Regions from separate parts of the Arthrobacter sp. PAMC 25486 genome, predicted to be linked through region 1. Evidence: riboswitches for the same ligand, from Rfam matches in the RefSeq annotation. Region 1 holds a riboswitch; the other holds the start of a gene.
What was found. Region 1 has a riboswitch for cyclic di-AMP ahead of art_RS21260 (M23 family metallopeptidase). Riboswitches for the same ligand answer to the same signal wherever they lie in the genome.

Region 2: it holds a riboswitch for cyclic di-AMP, as region 1 does, so the genes downstream of both, art_RS23005 (transglycosylase) here and art_RS21260 (M23 family metallopeptidase) in region 1, are expected to answer to the same signal.

Annotation. Positions count from the first base shown of each region.
Region 1 covers NZ_CP007595.1:3,874,645-3,882,102, forward strand. The annotation lists gene art_RS17530 (class I SAM-dependent methyltransferase) at 1-641, opposite strand, end outside; gene art_RS17535 (hypothetical protein) at 898-1,137, opposite strand; gene art_RS17540 (cold-shock protein) at 1,352-1,732, shown strand; gene art_RS17545 (DUF3027 domain-containing protein) at 1,744-2,337, shown strand; gene serC (phosphoserine transaminase) at 2,411-3,538, opposite strand; gene art_RS17555 (metal-dependent transcriptional regulator) at 3,767-4,462, shown strand; cyclic di-AMP (ydaO/yuaA leader) riboswitch at 4,583-4,834, shown strand; gene art_RS21260 (M23 family metallopeptidase) at 4,966-5,646, shown strand; cyclic di-AMP (ydaO/yuaA leader) riboswitch at 5,797-5,994, shown strand; gene art_RS17565 (NlpC/P60 family protein) at 6,056-6,841, shown strand; gene art_RS17570 (MDR family MFS transporter) at 7,142-7,458, opposite strand, start outside.
Region 2 covers NZ_CP007595.1:3,361,513-3,368,970, reverse strand. The annotation lists partial or broken gene art_RS15440 (transposase) at 1-37, shown strand, start outside; partial or broken gene art_RS23345 (ABC transporter) at 184-567, shown strand; gene art_RS21145 (YhgE/Pip family protein) at 725-1,348, shown strand; gene art_RS15430 (histidine phosphatase family protein) at 1,371-1,892, opposite strand; gene art_RS15425 (winged helix-turn-helix domain-containing protein) at 1,992-2,816, opposite strand; gene art_RS15420 (MFS transporter) at 3,416-4,690, opposite strand; gene art_RS15415 (MarR family winged helix-turn-helix transcriptional regulator) at 4,691-5,203, opposite strand; cyclic di-AMP (ydaO/yuaA leader) riboswitch at 5,407-5,585, shown strand; gene art_RS23005 (transglycosylase) at 5,589-6,323, shown strand; gene art_RS21775 (hypothetical protein) at 6,413-6,697, shown strand; gene upp (uracil phosphoribosyltransferase) at 7,052-7,458, opposite strand, start outside.

The DNA.
Region 1 (7,458 bases):
GCCTCATAATCCACCGTGAAACCTGCCTGGGCCAGGGCGTCGCTGTAGGCCAGGGGCGGCTGCACGAAGGACGTGTCAGCCGTCGCGGCCCACGGCAGGGGATAGTGCTCAACGTCGCCGCCCATGAGCATGATGTCGTACACGGCAAAGACACTGCCCGGGCGCAGCACGCGCGCGGTCTCGGCAAACGCCGTGTCCTTGTCCTGGATGTTCATGCCCACATGGACCATGAGCGCCGTATCAAAGGAATCTTCGCCAAAAGGCAGGGAGAGGATGCTGCCCTGACTGAACGTAACCTGCCCGGACAAGCCGGTCCGCTCCGTGAGCGAGCGGGCGATGGCAACGAATTGCGGGGTCAGGTCGATGCCGTGGACTGTGGCGCCAAAGTCATGCGCCACATGGCGGGACACCCCGCCCATGCCCGAACCCAGATCCAGGACGTGGCTGCCGGCGTTGATGCCGGCACGGCCGGCAACGCGGGTTGTGGCGGCGGCCCCGCCTATGTGCAGCTGGTCCGCGCCACGCAAGTTCGCGGGTGAAAAGCTGTCCGGGGTGCCGCCGTCGGCCTTGACCATCCCCAGTAGTTGTTCCTCAATGTTGCCGCGTCCGTAATGTGCGGACACCGTCTCCTCGTAGCCCATGGCTCCTCCAAGGCAAATGCAAACCATTCGCTGGTGTTCCAGCGATTTTTTGATCCTACTCCGACCGGCGGGCGCGGGCACGGGGGAGTTTTTTAAGGAGCACGATTGCGGCAGCGTTGGGAAAAAACAGCCGCAGGGAAGTGGTGCGGTGTTTCGGAAAAGTGGGCTTTATAGTGGTGCGGAGTTCGGGTTGATGGTACGGGTGTGCCATATCGCAGGCTTGCCCCGAACCGGCCCCCGCTTGCCGGCCTTGCCGTTAAAGTCGACGGCGGATGGTGACCGCGCGCATCACGCTGGCACCCATCATGAGAAACGCTGCGGGGAGGGCGATCATGGCTACCCAGTTGAATCCCGGCCACGGCGTTCCGCCGGCCCACTTGCTGATCAAGACCACAATGAGTGCAATCAGGGCCAGCACGGCCAACGCCATCGCGGTGTAGTTGAAAATTTGCCAGGTGCGGCCGACGGTCTGTGGTGCGGAATAGTGCGGGCTCATGTCCATAACGCTAACAGCGGACAGGAACAGGGCAAAGCCACAGTAATTTCATCGACGCGGTAATCTAGACACTAGTAGAGCTGTACCACCTGTCACTGCAGGGATCGCCCGCCAGATTCCCGCCCTCCATACCCGGGCGCAAGGAAACAGCGCAGAGCAACCGCACCGGCACGGAAAGCAGCTTACGACTTTCGACTTTTAAGGGGTAAAGCAAGTGCCTATCGGCAAAGTGAAGTGGTACGACAACGAAAAAGGCTTCGGCATCATCGCAGCCGACGACGGCCGTGAAGTATTCCTGCGCGCCAACGCCCTGCCCGCTGACGCAGGTGACATCAAGCCCGGCATGCGCCTGGAATTCGGTGTCGCCGACGGACGCAAGGGCGCCCAGGCCATGGCGGCCAAGATTCTTGACCGCAGTGCATCGGTTGTCAAGGCCAAGCGGATGCCCGCCCGTGACTTGGCCCCTATTGTGCAGGACCTTGTGTCCCTGCTGGAGCATTCTGTGGGAACCCTGACCAACGGCAAATATCCTGACGGTGACGCGAGCAAAATTGCCGCAGCGCTGCGCAAGGTAGCCGACAACTTTGACGCGTAACGGTGCCCACCATGACTGAACTGCCCGGCGACACAGCCGCCCCTTCCAGCGATGCCGCAATGTCACGACATGGTGTTCCGGTGTGGCGGGTGGGCAAGCCTGACGCCTTCCTGGCCGCCGACGTGGCGACAGCCCGTGAGGCCATCCGGAGCATTGCCGGCGATGCCGAGATTGGTGAGCACCTGGGTGCCCGCAGCGAGGGTGTCCGGTGCGTGACGCACCTGTTCGAGTCGAAGAAGCAAGGGTACGGCGGTTGGGTGTGGTTTGCCTCGCTGGCCCGTGTTTCCCGCGGCAAGGACTCAACCGTCAACGAGGTGGGCATGCTTCCCACCGACGATTCTGTGCTGGCTCCGCCGTGGGTTCCGTGGGCCGAACGGGTCCGCCCGGAGGACCAGGAAGCCGCAGCCGCTGCCGAGGCGGCCGCTGAGCAGGCGCGTGCAGGCCATGCCGGTGCGGGTGCTGCTGAAGACGATCACGACGGCGCAGAGGATGACAGTGCCGGGCACGACGACGCTGAGCACGACGACGCGGACGATGCCAGCGATGCTGACGGCGACGCATCCGATGACTATGCATCCGATGACGACGGATCCGCAACAGAATAACGGCACCAACCAGTTCAGGCCGCCTCCACACTGTGGAAGCGGCCTGAACTGGTTAAAAACGGGTTCGTGAACCTTAGATGTTTTCGATCACGTAGTCGATGCACTTGATCAGTGCGCTGACGTCTTCGGGATCAATGGCAACAAACGTCGCGATGCGCAGCTGGTTGCGGCCGAGCTTGCGGTACGGCTCGGTGTCCACAATGCCATTGGCGCGCAGCACCTTGGCCACGGCGGCTGCATCCACCGACTCGTTGAAGTCAATGGTGACAATGACGTTGGAACGGTCATCCGGGTTGATCACAAAGGGACTTGCGACGGCGGATTCCTCGGCCCAGGTGTACAGGCGGCCGGCGGAGTCGGCGGTGCGAGCGGAGGCAAAATCGATGCCGCCGTTGCTGTTGAGCCACTGGACCTGGTTGTTCATGGTGACAAGGGTGGAGAGCGCAGGCGTGTTGTACGTCTGGTTCAACAGGGAGTTGTCAATGGCAGTGTTCAGGTTCAGGAAGTCGGGCACCCAGCGGTTGGAGGCACCAATGCGCCTGGCCCGCTCAATCGCAGCGGGAGAGAACAGCCCAAACCAGAGTCCGCCGTCGGACGCGAAATTCTTTTGCGGGGCGAAGTAGTACACATCGCTTTCACGCACATCCACGGCCAGGCCGCCAGCGGACGAGGTGGCATCGACCAGGACGAGGGCGCCCTCATCGGCACCGGCCACGCGCTTCACGGGAGCGGCGACGCCGGTGGAGGTCTCATTCTGCGGCCAGGCATAGGTGTCCACGCCGGCCTCGGCAACAGGCAGCGGGCGGGTGCCGGGCTCGGCCGTGATGATGGAGGAGGCGGCCAGGAACGGTGCGTTGTTGGTGGCGGAGGCAAACTTGGAGCCAAACTCGCCGAAGGACAGGTGTTGGGCTTTGTTCTCCACCAGGCCAAACGCTGCAACGTCCCAGAAAGCGGTGGAGCCGCCAACGCCGAGGATGACCTCGTAGTCGTCGGGGGCGTTGAAGAACTGCTTCAGGCCGCTGCGGACCTCTCCCACGAGGTTCTTAACGGGAGCTTGGCGGTGGGAAGTGCCCAAAAGTGAAGCGCCTGCTTTGGAAAGCGCCGCAACCTGCTCGGGACGGACCTTGGAGGGGCCGGCACCAAAGCGGCCGTCGACCGGGCGCAGGTTGGCGGGAATGGTGAGGGGCGTGGGTTCGCTCACGAGTTGCTCCAAAAATTAAGCGATGGAAGTTATATGGGTGCCAGGGGCTGTTGCCAATTCTGCCGTAGAACTTCGCTGAGAGGAAAAATGCGGCGGGCGCCGAAATAATGTGCGACGGCGTGGGGTTGGCTTAAGAGGGTGCGGTTACCCCCGGGTATGGCATTCAGGCTAACGTAGAGACGATGGCGTTTGCCCAAAATTCTTGCCCAATAACAGGAGGATGCTGACGTGGCTGATCTGATTGACACGACGGAAATGTATTTGCGAACCATCCTGGAGTTGGAGGAGGAAAACATTGTTGCCTTGCGGGCGCGCATTGCCGAGCGCCTGCACCATTCCGGGCCCACCGTTTCCCAGACCATCGGTCGGATGGAGCGCGACGGCCTGGTCATCGTCTCAGGTGACCGGCATCTGGAATTGACCCCTACCGGCCGGGACAAGGCCACCAGGGTCATGCGCAAGCACCGCCTGGCCGAACGGCTGCTCGCCGATGTCATCGGCCTGGACTGGGCCTATGTGCATGAGGAGGCCTGCCGCTGGGAGCACGTCATGAGTGAGCGGGTGGAGCAGCGCCTCTTTGAGCTGTTGGGCAAGCCCAACGAGTCCCCGTATGGCAACCCGATCCCCGGGCTGGAAGAGCTCGGCGGCGAGGTGGCCCCTGTCTTTGCGGCGGGGCTCGTGACGCTCGTTGACGCAATGAATACCTATGCTTCAGGCCAAAAGGTGATTATTCACAGGTTGTCCGAGCGCATCCAGGTTGAACCTGAATTGTTGCAGCAGCTGGATGAAGGCGGCTTGCGCCCCGGTGCGCAGATTTCACTGGCCCAAGTGGGCGAGTACATCTCCGTGCGTGTGCCGGGGATCGAGGGGGCGCTGGAGCTGCCCCCGGAGGTCGCTTCACATGTTTTTGTTGCCATGAGTTAGAGTTTCACAGTGCCAACCGCTGAGGTTGACATGGCGTTATTGATGATCTTGGTAACGAAATTGTTACGTTTACCGCTTGTACCGTATAGTAATAACCTGGCGCTGTAACCAAAGCGTTACCATCCTGCGACACCGAACCTTGCCTTCGCAGCATGGACAGTAACCAATGAGGCAGGGGCGGGGGAACCACTTTTGATAGGCAATCCAGCCTGTCTTGGGGTGAAGCCCATCCACAGTACAACTCATTTCTGACGCAATCCGTTGGGTTGCGTCATGACCTGAGCTGTGCCAAAAGCGTGGGCCGGATCAACTGCATGACTCTCTGATCCGAATCCGACAGCTAACTTCGCAGGTGCTTTATAGAGAGGTTTTTTGTGTCAGATGTTAAACAGCGGGGACGCCGCCGTGCGTCGTCGCCAGTAACGCATGATCTTGCTTCCATCCCCGGAAGCCGCCGTGAAGCAATTGCTGCGGAACGTGCAAATGCACCCTCAGGTATTTCCATGGCTCAGCTGCTGCGTGCCGGTGTTGCCAGCGGTGCCGGGCAAAAAGTTGGTGTAGCCATGGCTGCCACCGGCTTGGTCCTGGCCGTCACGCTGCCTTCCGTGCAGGGCGTTGACACCGTTCAAGCCGCCCCGGAAAAGGCCGCCGCCGTTGAGATAGTTGTCACGGCCGGCGCCGAGATCCCCATTACTTTTGCCGCACCCGCCGTCACCAGCGCGTTGAACCCTGACGGTCAGCTCAAGGAGACCCTGAAGGTCAACGCCTCCAACGTCACCCCCCAGGCTTCCAAGGGCACGCTCTCCGGGCCGTTGGAGAACCTGGTGACCAGCTCACCGTTCGGTGGACGCATCAACCCCATCACCGGCCAGATGGGCGAGCAGCACACAGGCCAGGACTTCGCCATTGCCTGCGGCAACCAGGTACTTGCTGCAGCAGGCGGCGTTGTGACGTTCGCCGGCTGGCACCAATACGGCGGAGGCAACCGCGTGGTCGTGGACCACGGCAACGGCCTCTCAACGTCCTACAACCACATGAGCAGCATTGATGTGAAGGTCGGCCAGGAACTCCAGCGCGGGGGCAATGTGGGCCTCAGTGGCACCACGGGAGCCTCCACCGGCTGCCACCTGCACTTTGAAGTCATCGTCAACGACGAGACCGTCGATCCCATGGGCTGGCTTTAATTCCTCCACAGGTCACTTTTAGTTACGACTTAGACACATGACCGTGACCGTAACGTGACATTGGGAAAAATCTGTTGTACCGTCGTAATCGCGCCAACTCGAATAAAGTTGGCGCCCACGAGTAGATTGCCTAGCTCTGCCACTGCTCATGGTCCGTTCGTATCAATCGTCTGGCAGGGGCGGGGGAACCAATAATCGGATCTTGCACCATGTGCAAAGTCCTTGGGGTGAAGCCGCGAAGCGTTTATACTCTCCAAGAGGAAACTCTTGCAGTGTGCCAACGTGGAGCGGCCGGGTGACTCCCATCCGAATCCGACAGCTTACCTCGCAGGCATTGGGAGAGGAAACCTTCTTGGCTTCAAATACTGTCCTCGGGCGCCATCGCGCCGAGGTTGTTAAGACCGGCACGATGTCCACCCTCACGAAGACCGTTAGCTTGAACATCGGTGGAGTTGGACGTCAGGCCGCTGTTATCGCAGCAGCATCTGGACTTGTATTGACATCCGGCATCGCAGCAAATGCAGCTACTCCCACCGTGGAGCGCGCATCTGACGGTGCAACTACGCTGAACCTGAACACGGAACTTGCTTCCGCCATCACGGCAGCATCCACGGTGAAGATTTCGTTCGCCACCCCCGCAATCACCTCCACCCCGGCTCCTGTTGTTGAGGCACCGGCAGTTGTAGAGGTCAAGAGCAACGATGTTGTAGCAGTAGCAGAAGCCCCGGCCGCACCGGCCGCCGCTCTGGAGGCTCCGGCAGCCGCCCCCGTGGCAGCCCCCGAAGCCCCGGTAGAAGCTCCCGCCGCACCCGCACCGGTTGTAGAAGTAGTTCCTGAAGCAGCTCCGGCTCCTGTTGCCCAGAGCGGAATTGGTGCAACCATCGCCAGCGCCGCCTTGGCACAGCTTGGTGTTGCCCAGGATTGCACCGCACTGGTCAGGAACTCCCTGTCGGCTGTTGGAATATCCAACCCAGGCTGGCCTGCTGACTTCCTGCACCTGGGCCGGACAGTATCCGCTGCCGAAGCCCAGCCCGGTGACTTGATTTACTACGCAGACGGTGGCGCGGGCCTTGCCCACATCGCTGTTTACATTGGCAACGGCCAGGCCGTACACGGTGGATGGGACGGCTTCACAACAGCCGTATTCTCCGCCAACGTCGGTTCAGGTCCCGTTTTCATTGCGATGGGTCACTAAAGAACATTTTTACCCAATGAACCCCGTCTACGGACGGGGTTCATTGTTTTAAGCAGCCCGTCCGCTGCTCGTGAGCTGCCGGGGATTCGACGGCTGTGGAGGCGCGTGCCGTGCGAGTGTGGAGGCGCGTCCGGCGCGTTGAGTCCGGCCATCCGCAAGTTCTGACACCGATCCCGCGGTCTGATCCCGCCAATCCCGGAATCCCGGGATCAGAAAGCGGGATCGGTGTCATTTTCGCCGGTGAACCGGGTTCGGCATCGGGAAAGGGCTCCCGCCCAGCGAATGGAGGGTCCAGCGTCGCTAATCCTCGGAACGCGCCCGCGATTCGGCGCCTGTAGCAGTTGCTGGCTCCCGCGTCTGAGCCGAACCGTCTTCGGCACCGTGCCCGTCTCCACGTTCATGCTCGGGTCGCAGAGGCTGGCGGTCGATGCTGGTTGCCAGCGGGATCTCTTTGACGAACAGCAGCAGGATGCCCGCCACGAGCAGCAGCGGCACCATATAGACGAAGATCGGTGTCAGGGCGTCGTTGTAGGCGCCGATGACAATGGTCCGCACCTGCTCGGGCAGTTGACGCACGATTTCAGGGGTGAGCGAATTGATGCCCCCGGTGCCTTGCC
Region 2 (7,458 bases), 510 kb from region 1:
CACCGCGACATCGAGCCGGCTCCGTGGCCTGCCTACCTAGATCCCCCTTGCCGCCAAAAACTAGCTCCTGACTTCCCTACGGACAAGCCGGTCACCCCGGTCCAAGCGTCCGTCGTGCAGCAGGGCGGCGAGCCAACGATCAATTCGCTATTGAGCGGAAATGGCACCATCCACTCACAGCTGATGAAGCCGGCCGACGGTGCGAAACGGCTGACGGATGGCGCGGCCATAGCAGCCAGCAACGACAAACTGAGCCAACTCGTCAGCGACGGCATCCTCAGCCCAGGCGGCTCAGATCCGCGATTTGTTCTCGTCTGCGGAACCCTCCCCACAGTCGCGGACTTGAAGAACCAGCTGGCCGCCGACATCCAAAAGCTGGCTGACGGATCCGCTGCCGTGTCCGATGGCGCCGCAAAGCTGGCCGGTGCAACACCGACACTCGCCCAGGCGATCGTGCAGGCGCACGCCGGCGCCGGTGAACTTGCCGACGGTGCTGCAACTCTCGCCACCGGCCAGCAAAACGCTCTCGACGGCGCCAACCAGCTGGCAGCCGGGGCCGGCAAGGTGGATACGGGCGCTGGTGAGCTGAAGGACGGCTCCGCCAACCTGTCTGCCGGCCTCGCGGAGCTGTCCACGCAATTGCGCAACGGTGCAGCTTCGGTGCCCGACCCCAACGACAAGGATAGAGCAGAATGCGGCAGGAGTCATCGCCGACCCCATCCGCGTGGATTCGGTGTCACAGGCCCAGGCAGCCAACTATGGTGCGGGACTGGCCCCTTTCTTTCTGGTTCTGGCCCTGTGGATCGGCGCGTTCATGCTGGTCCAAGTCGTGCGCCCGCTGACGGTGCGGGCGCTGGCTTCCAACGCACCTTCAGGGAAGATAGCTTTGGGCGGATGGCTGCCGTTTGCCGCAGTGGCCACGGCCCAGGCCCTGCTGCTGTACGCAGTGGTGAAATTCGGCTTGGGCCTGGAACCGAGCCATCCATGGCTGACCTTGGGCCTGTTGCTGCTGGCTTCGCTGGCATTCACTGCATTGATCCAGGAGGTCGTGGCGCTGCTGGGCATGCCGGGCAAGTTGGTGGTGTTGATCCTGCTGGTATTGCAGCTGGATTCCTCCGGCGGCACCGTCCCCTGGCAGACTACGCCGGAACCGCTGCACATCATGCACCAGATCCTGCCCATGGGGCATGTGGTCGAGGGCCTGCGGCACCTGATCTACGGTGCAGACCTGGGCCCCGCTGGTGCCCATCGCCCTTGGCCTGCTGGGTTACACACTGCTGGGACTGCTGTTCGCCTGGACCGCTGTCAGCAAAAAGAAGACGTGGACGCTGAAGACTCTGCTGCCTGAGATCGAGGTCTAGCCCAAGGAATTAGCGCGGCACCACGAAATTTCTCAGCTGGGCGTCTTGACCGTCCAAGGTGGCCCAATCGCCGTCGTGCTCAAAAACGGCGAAGGCGCTCGTAGGGAACCCCGAGGCCAGGTCCATGTACGCGTCCTGGTCCGAGTCCCGCGACGCCAGCCGCAGTGCGAGCGACTGAATCCCCGGCATGTGACTGATCACCATCAGCGTGGTGACAGTCTCGGGCACATGGTTCACCACGGAGAGCATCGAGGTGGCCCCGGCCGCGTACAGCGCGCTCTCCAGTTTGGGTGTGGGCGCCTTCTCCCCCAGCTGCTGGCACACCCAGGTGCACGTCTGCCTGGTCCGCAGCGCCGAGGAACACAGGATGAAATCCGGCACCACGCCGTTGTCCACCAGCCATTTTCCGGCCAGCGGCGCCTCGTTGTGCCCGCGCTGTGCCAGCGGCCTGTCATGGTCTTCAACGCCCAGCGGGAACGCCGCCTTGGCATGGCGCATCAGGATCAGCCGTTTAATGTGGTGTTCGCTCATTCCCACAGTTTAGTGATGTTAAAGAAGTACGACGGCGTTCGGCCCCCCCGGGTGGGCCGAACGCCGTCGTACTTTCCCGTAAGAAGGGCCGGGCAAACGCTAGATGGAGTATTCCGGGGCTGCCCAGACAACCACTTCGGGGTGCTCATAGAAGCGGTAGCCCTCGCCGCGGACGGTGCGAACTGTATTGGACAGGCGGCCCAGCTTGGAGCGGAGGCGGCGGATGTGCACGTCGATGGTGCGCTCGTTGGGGACCTCGTCCGCGTTGGACCAGAGGCCTTCCAGAAGCTCGTCGCGGCCCACGGTGCGGGTGCCGTTTTCCACCAGGTAGTTCAGCAGCTCGAATTCCTTGAACGTGAGGTTCAGGGTGTCACCGTCGAGGTGGACTTCGCGGCGGGCCAGGTCAATGAGGACGCCGGAGGGGCGCTGGTCGGCCACGGGAATGCGTGCGGCTTCCTGGCGCTGACGGGTGGCAACGGTGGGATCCCCGAACGTGGAACGGACCACGTCGAGCGGAGTACCCACGGCGTCCGACGGTGCGATCGCCACCGCGGCGTAGCTCTGGGCCTGCGGCACAAGAGTCTGGGCATAGGCGCGGATGTCTTGGGCGAGCTTGGCCAGTGAGGTGCCGGCGGTTGCGGCTGTGTCTTCGTCAACACCCACGTAGAGCACGAAGCCGCGGGCTACGTTGTCGGGGCTGACGCCGCGGAGGCGGTCACCGCCGGCAATCACGGGCGTCGGCGCGGTCATGGGGCTGTTGTCGCTGATGGGCACGGCGCGCAGGCGTTCCGCTGCGTTGCCTGCATCAGCGTGCTGGCTGTAGCCGGCCTGCTCAAGGTGGGCAGGGCGTGCGCCAGAGGTGCGGGTGACCGCCTTGGCTGCATTTCGAACAGAGATGTGGACGTATCCGGATGCTACTGACATTGAACTACCTAGGTGTATGGCCGTACTCGACGGCGCGAATGCTTCCATTGATTCCGTTTTCACGCGAGGAACCTTTGATGTCCTCATGGAGGGCCGGCCCAAGGGCCAAAGACTGGTGCCGCCCCGTTGCGGTTGCTGCTGAGGGTGTGGCGTCCAGGGTTTGTGAGCTAGGGCTGCATTCGACAACCACACATAAACCGTCCGGTCGATCCGAGGCGGTGCGTTGCTGCGGCTGCAGAATTCACTGAGTGGGTGTTCACATATGTCAGTCTGCTACGTAACAAAGCGAACCTGCAAGTAACATAAGCCCATAACGTCCACCATATGAGATTGTGGGCTATTTTGTGATGAAGCCGACCGTGTTGTTTTGCTCTCATATGGCGTGAGAAATTTGGAATACTCCGAATATATCCGCGATACACACCTAAGTCTTGGCAAAACATTCTGCACAAACTCCCATTTTGACCAAATAGTTCATCCGCGTCGGGAGCATGCCGGTAACGGTCCGGGCAAGTCGTTCCCGGCACCCAGCTTTCTACCAGAAAATGCCGCTAAGTAAACAAAGGTTTACCTAGCGGCATGCTCTTGTGGGCCGGAAGCTAGCCCGCCGTGCGGTGCAGCCCCTGCACCATGAAGGAGGGGCGCATGCTGCGGAACTGGTCGCGCAGCCTCACATTGTTGCGCCGGTTCATCATGACCAAGGCAATCAGGGCGGCAAGGACTGCCACCACGGCGCCCAGCCCCAGGGACCAGCGGGCGCCAAACTCGGTGGCGATCCAACCTACGAGCGGCGCCCCGATGGGCGTACCTCCCTGCAGCACCACCATGTACACCGCCAGCACCCGTCCACGCATGGCGGCGTCGGTGGTCAGCTGCACCGTGGTGTTGCAGGCATTCATGAACGTCAGCGATGCCAGGCCCACAGGAATCAGCGCCAAGGCGTAGAGCGCAAAGCTCGGCATGAAGGCGGCGATGGCAACGGTCACGCCAAAAGCGAGGGCGCCGCCCACGATGTACAGCATCCGCATGGTCTTGCGCCGCGCCGCCAGCAGCGCCGCCACCAGGGTCCCCACCGCCATGACCGAACCCAGCAGCCCGTACTCCCCGGGTCCCAAATGGAAAACGGTGGTTGCCATCAGGGCGTTGGTGATCTGAAAGTTCATCCCGAAGGTGCCCACCACGAACACCAGGACCATGATCATCAGCAGGTCCGGGCGCTGGCGGATATAGACCAGCCCCTCCCGAATCTGCCCCTTGGCCCGCGGCACGTGCACCGTCGGCACCAGCTCATGGGCACGCATCCGCCACAATGAAAGGATGACGGCAGCGAAGCTTGCCGCATTTATCAAAAACGCCGGCCCGGTACCCACCAGGGCGATGACAAGTCCGGCCACGCCGGGGCCGGCCAGGCGGGCCAGGTTGAAGGAGGCGCTATTAAGTGCGACGGCGTTCGGCACGTCTTCCTTGCCGACGACCTCCGAGACAAACGCCTGCCGGGACGGGGCATCAAAGGCGCTGGCCACGCCCAGCAGGAGCGCCAATACATACACGTGCCACAGTTGTACAGACCCGGTGACCACCAATATTCCCAACAAAAGCGCACAAAACCCCATACAGGTCTGCGTGACCAGCAGCAGCTTGCGCTTGTTGACCCTGTCCCCCAACAGGCCCGCATAGGGCCCAAGGAACACGATGGGCAGGAACTGCAGGCCGGTGACAATGCCGGCGGCCGTGCCTGAATTATTGGTCAAAACCGTCAGCACCAGCCAGTCTTGAGCCACGCGCTGCATCCAGGTGCCAATGTTGGACACCAGCGCACCCGTCACCCAGAGCCGGTAATTGCGGACCCGCAATGCGCGGAACATGGAATTCATCTAGGCGCTCATCTCCTGCAGAATCATGGCCGCCTCATGCAGGGTCGCTCGCTCCTGCGGGGTCAGGGCCGCCACCTGCTTCGCCAGCCAGGCCGTCCGCTTCGAGCGGGCACGCAGCAATGCTGCCGCGCCTGGCTCCGTGATCCGCACCAGCACCTGGCGCTTGTCCTGCGGGTTCTCTTCCCGGCCGACAAAGCCGGCCACATCCAACGCATTCACTATCCGGGTCATGGATGGCGCCTGGATCTGTTCCCGGGCGGCCAGCTGCCCCACCGTGAGCGGACTGGCCAAAATTCCGGCAAGCACCGAATACTGCCCCGGACTGATTTCGCGCGTTGCCGCCTCCGCCCGCAACCGCCTTGAGGTGCGCATGATCGCAACCCGCAACTCGGCCGCCAACGCCCCAACACCTATGGGCTTTCCGGTTTTGCGCCCACCCAGCCCCGAAGCAACGGGACCGTCGGCACGTGGCGAGGGGTCCGGCGTCGAACTTTCAGGGGAAAAATCAGTCATGGATGCTCAGCTGCCTCGAGGTATTTGGTTCCGTATCTTCAACTTTCATGGTAGATCGTTAGCATTGCTAAGTAAATGTCCGTTTGCTCACCCTGCTACAAAGGTCGTTACCAAAATGTGACACATGGTCTCGTTTCGGTTAAAGTGGAAAGAGTGCCGTCTGAACCAAGCGTGGTTCATGGCATTGATGGACGGCTCGCCGAGCTCTGCCGCCGCCCATTTCCATCGAGAAACATGGCAGAGACGGGGGACCCAATTTTTGCGGGCCTCCTCAATGTGGAGACCCTTGGGGTTAAGCCGGTGCAGTGATTTTCAAAGACTGCGGCGGCCGGATTCTCTAGTCCGTTCCCGACAGCTCACCTCGCAGGCGTAGAGAGGCTCCCTCATGTCTGCTGCTCCGCAGCGCGGCCGTCGCCGTGCCGAACCAGTCCGCCGCCCGTCGATTTTTGGGCACGCATCAGCCCGCACAGGCGCCCGCACCGCCGGGCACGCCGCCGCGGCACCCGCCTCTCCCGGCGCCACGGCCGTCAGTGCCACGGCCAAGTGCATGGCTGCACTGGCCGTCGTTGGCGCGCTCGTCGCCGCCGGCGGCGTCGCCGCGCAGATCGGCGCACCGTCCGGCCCCGACAGCCTGGCCAGCGTGGTCTCTGCCGCCGAGGCACCGGCAACCGTTCCGGGCGGTTCATCCCCGGCCGTTTCCGCCCCGCTTGACGCCGCCATCACCTTCCCGGGCGTGAACGTCACCTCGAGCGCCTCAGCAGCCCCGGTCCCCGTGAAGGCCGAGGCCGATGCCGTCAAGCCCGTGGCCGTTGACGATCCCGCCGGCGCCCAGGCCTACGCCGCCGGCCAGCTTGGCTCCTTCGGCTGGGGCGCCGACCAGATGAGCTGCCTGACCCAGCTCTGGCAGCGCGAATCCGAGTGGCTTACCTCGGCAGAAAACGTCTCCAGCGGCGCGTACGGCATTGCCCAGTCCCTGCCCGCCAGCAAAATGGAAAGCACCGGCAGCGACTGGTCCACCAACTATGAAACCCAGATCCGCTGGGGGCTCGGCTACATTCAGGGCCGCTACGGGTCACCCTGCGGCGCCTGGGGCCACTCGAACGCCGTGGGCTGGTACTGATTCCCATCGGCCTGCTGCCCATCCCCGGCGGCACCGTCGAGCTGCGTGATGCCCGCTCGGGCACGTCCCGCCTGGTCACGCTGGCCCCTTTGAGCTGGGCCGCACGCACATCACCGACGGCTTTGTGGCACCAGGTGATGGCCGACGGCGGGAGCCCGCCATCCGCCGTCGGCCTTCCTGCGCACCCGGTCACCTGGTTTCGGGCCGGCCGGTTTTGCAATGCGGCCTCCGGCCTGGCGGGGACGTCCGCACCAACGTACGGTTCGCTCGCGGAGATTGCGTGGACGGCGCTCAACGGCGTGCCGGGCCCGCAGCCGTTGGCCGGGAAACTGCCCCATGGTTTTGGCGTGTTCGCCAGGCTCGGCAAGGTCTGAAAATGGTGTTGGGACTATGCCGACACGGCACGTTATGGGGCCACCGAAGTCTGCTCGGGGCCGGCTGGGACGATCCGATCTGGAGCGCCCGGGCAGCAATGCGCAGGGGCAACGCGCCCGATGCAGTGCTGGCGGATGTGGGGTTCCGGGTTACGCACGGAGCTGTTGGATCGTCCGGTGCCGAGGATGGAACTGGGGGCGTTGGTTCGGCCGACGCGCAGGGCTGATCGCATGCGGCCGACCACGAAAAAGCCGCCGTTTGACGCAATTGCCATGGTTTGAACCATCGCAATTGCGTCAAACGGCGGCTTTTCCCACGAACTGTGGCACTGTGCCAGCCAGTGGACGAGTTGGTTAGTCCACCACGCCGTAGAGGCGGTCGCCGGCGTCGCCGAGGCCCGGGACAATGTAGGAGTTTTCATCCAGGCCCTCGTCGATCGCGGCCAGGACCACGTGGACGTTATCGCGCCCGCCGTGGGCCGCTTCCAGCTTCGCCAGGCCTTCCGGGGCGGCAAGCAGGCAGATGCAGGTGATGTCCGCGGCGCCGCGGTCAAAGAGGAACTTGAACGCCTCAATCAGGGTGGCCCCGGTGGCCAGCATGGGGTCCAGCACGTATACCTGCCGTCCGGTGAGATCTTCCGGCAGGCGTTCGGCATAGGTGATGGCCTCGAGGGTTTCCTCATTGCGGGCCATGCCCAGGAAGCCAACCTCGGCGGTGGGCAGCAGGCGGGTCATGCCCTCGAGCATGCCCAGGCCGGCGC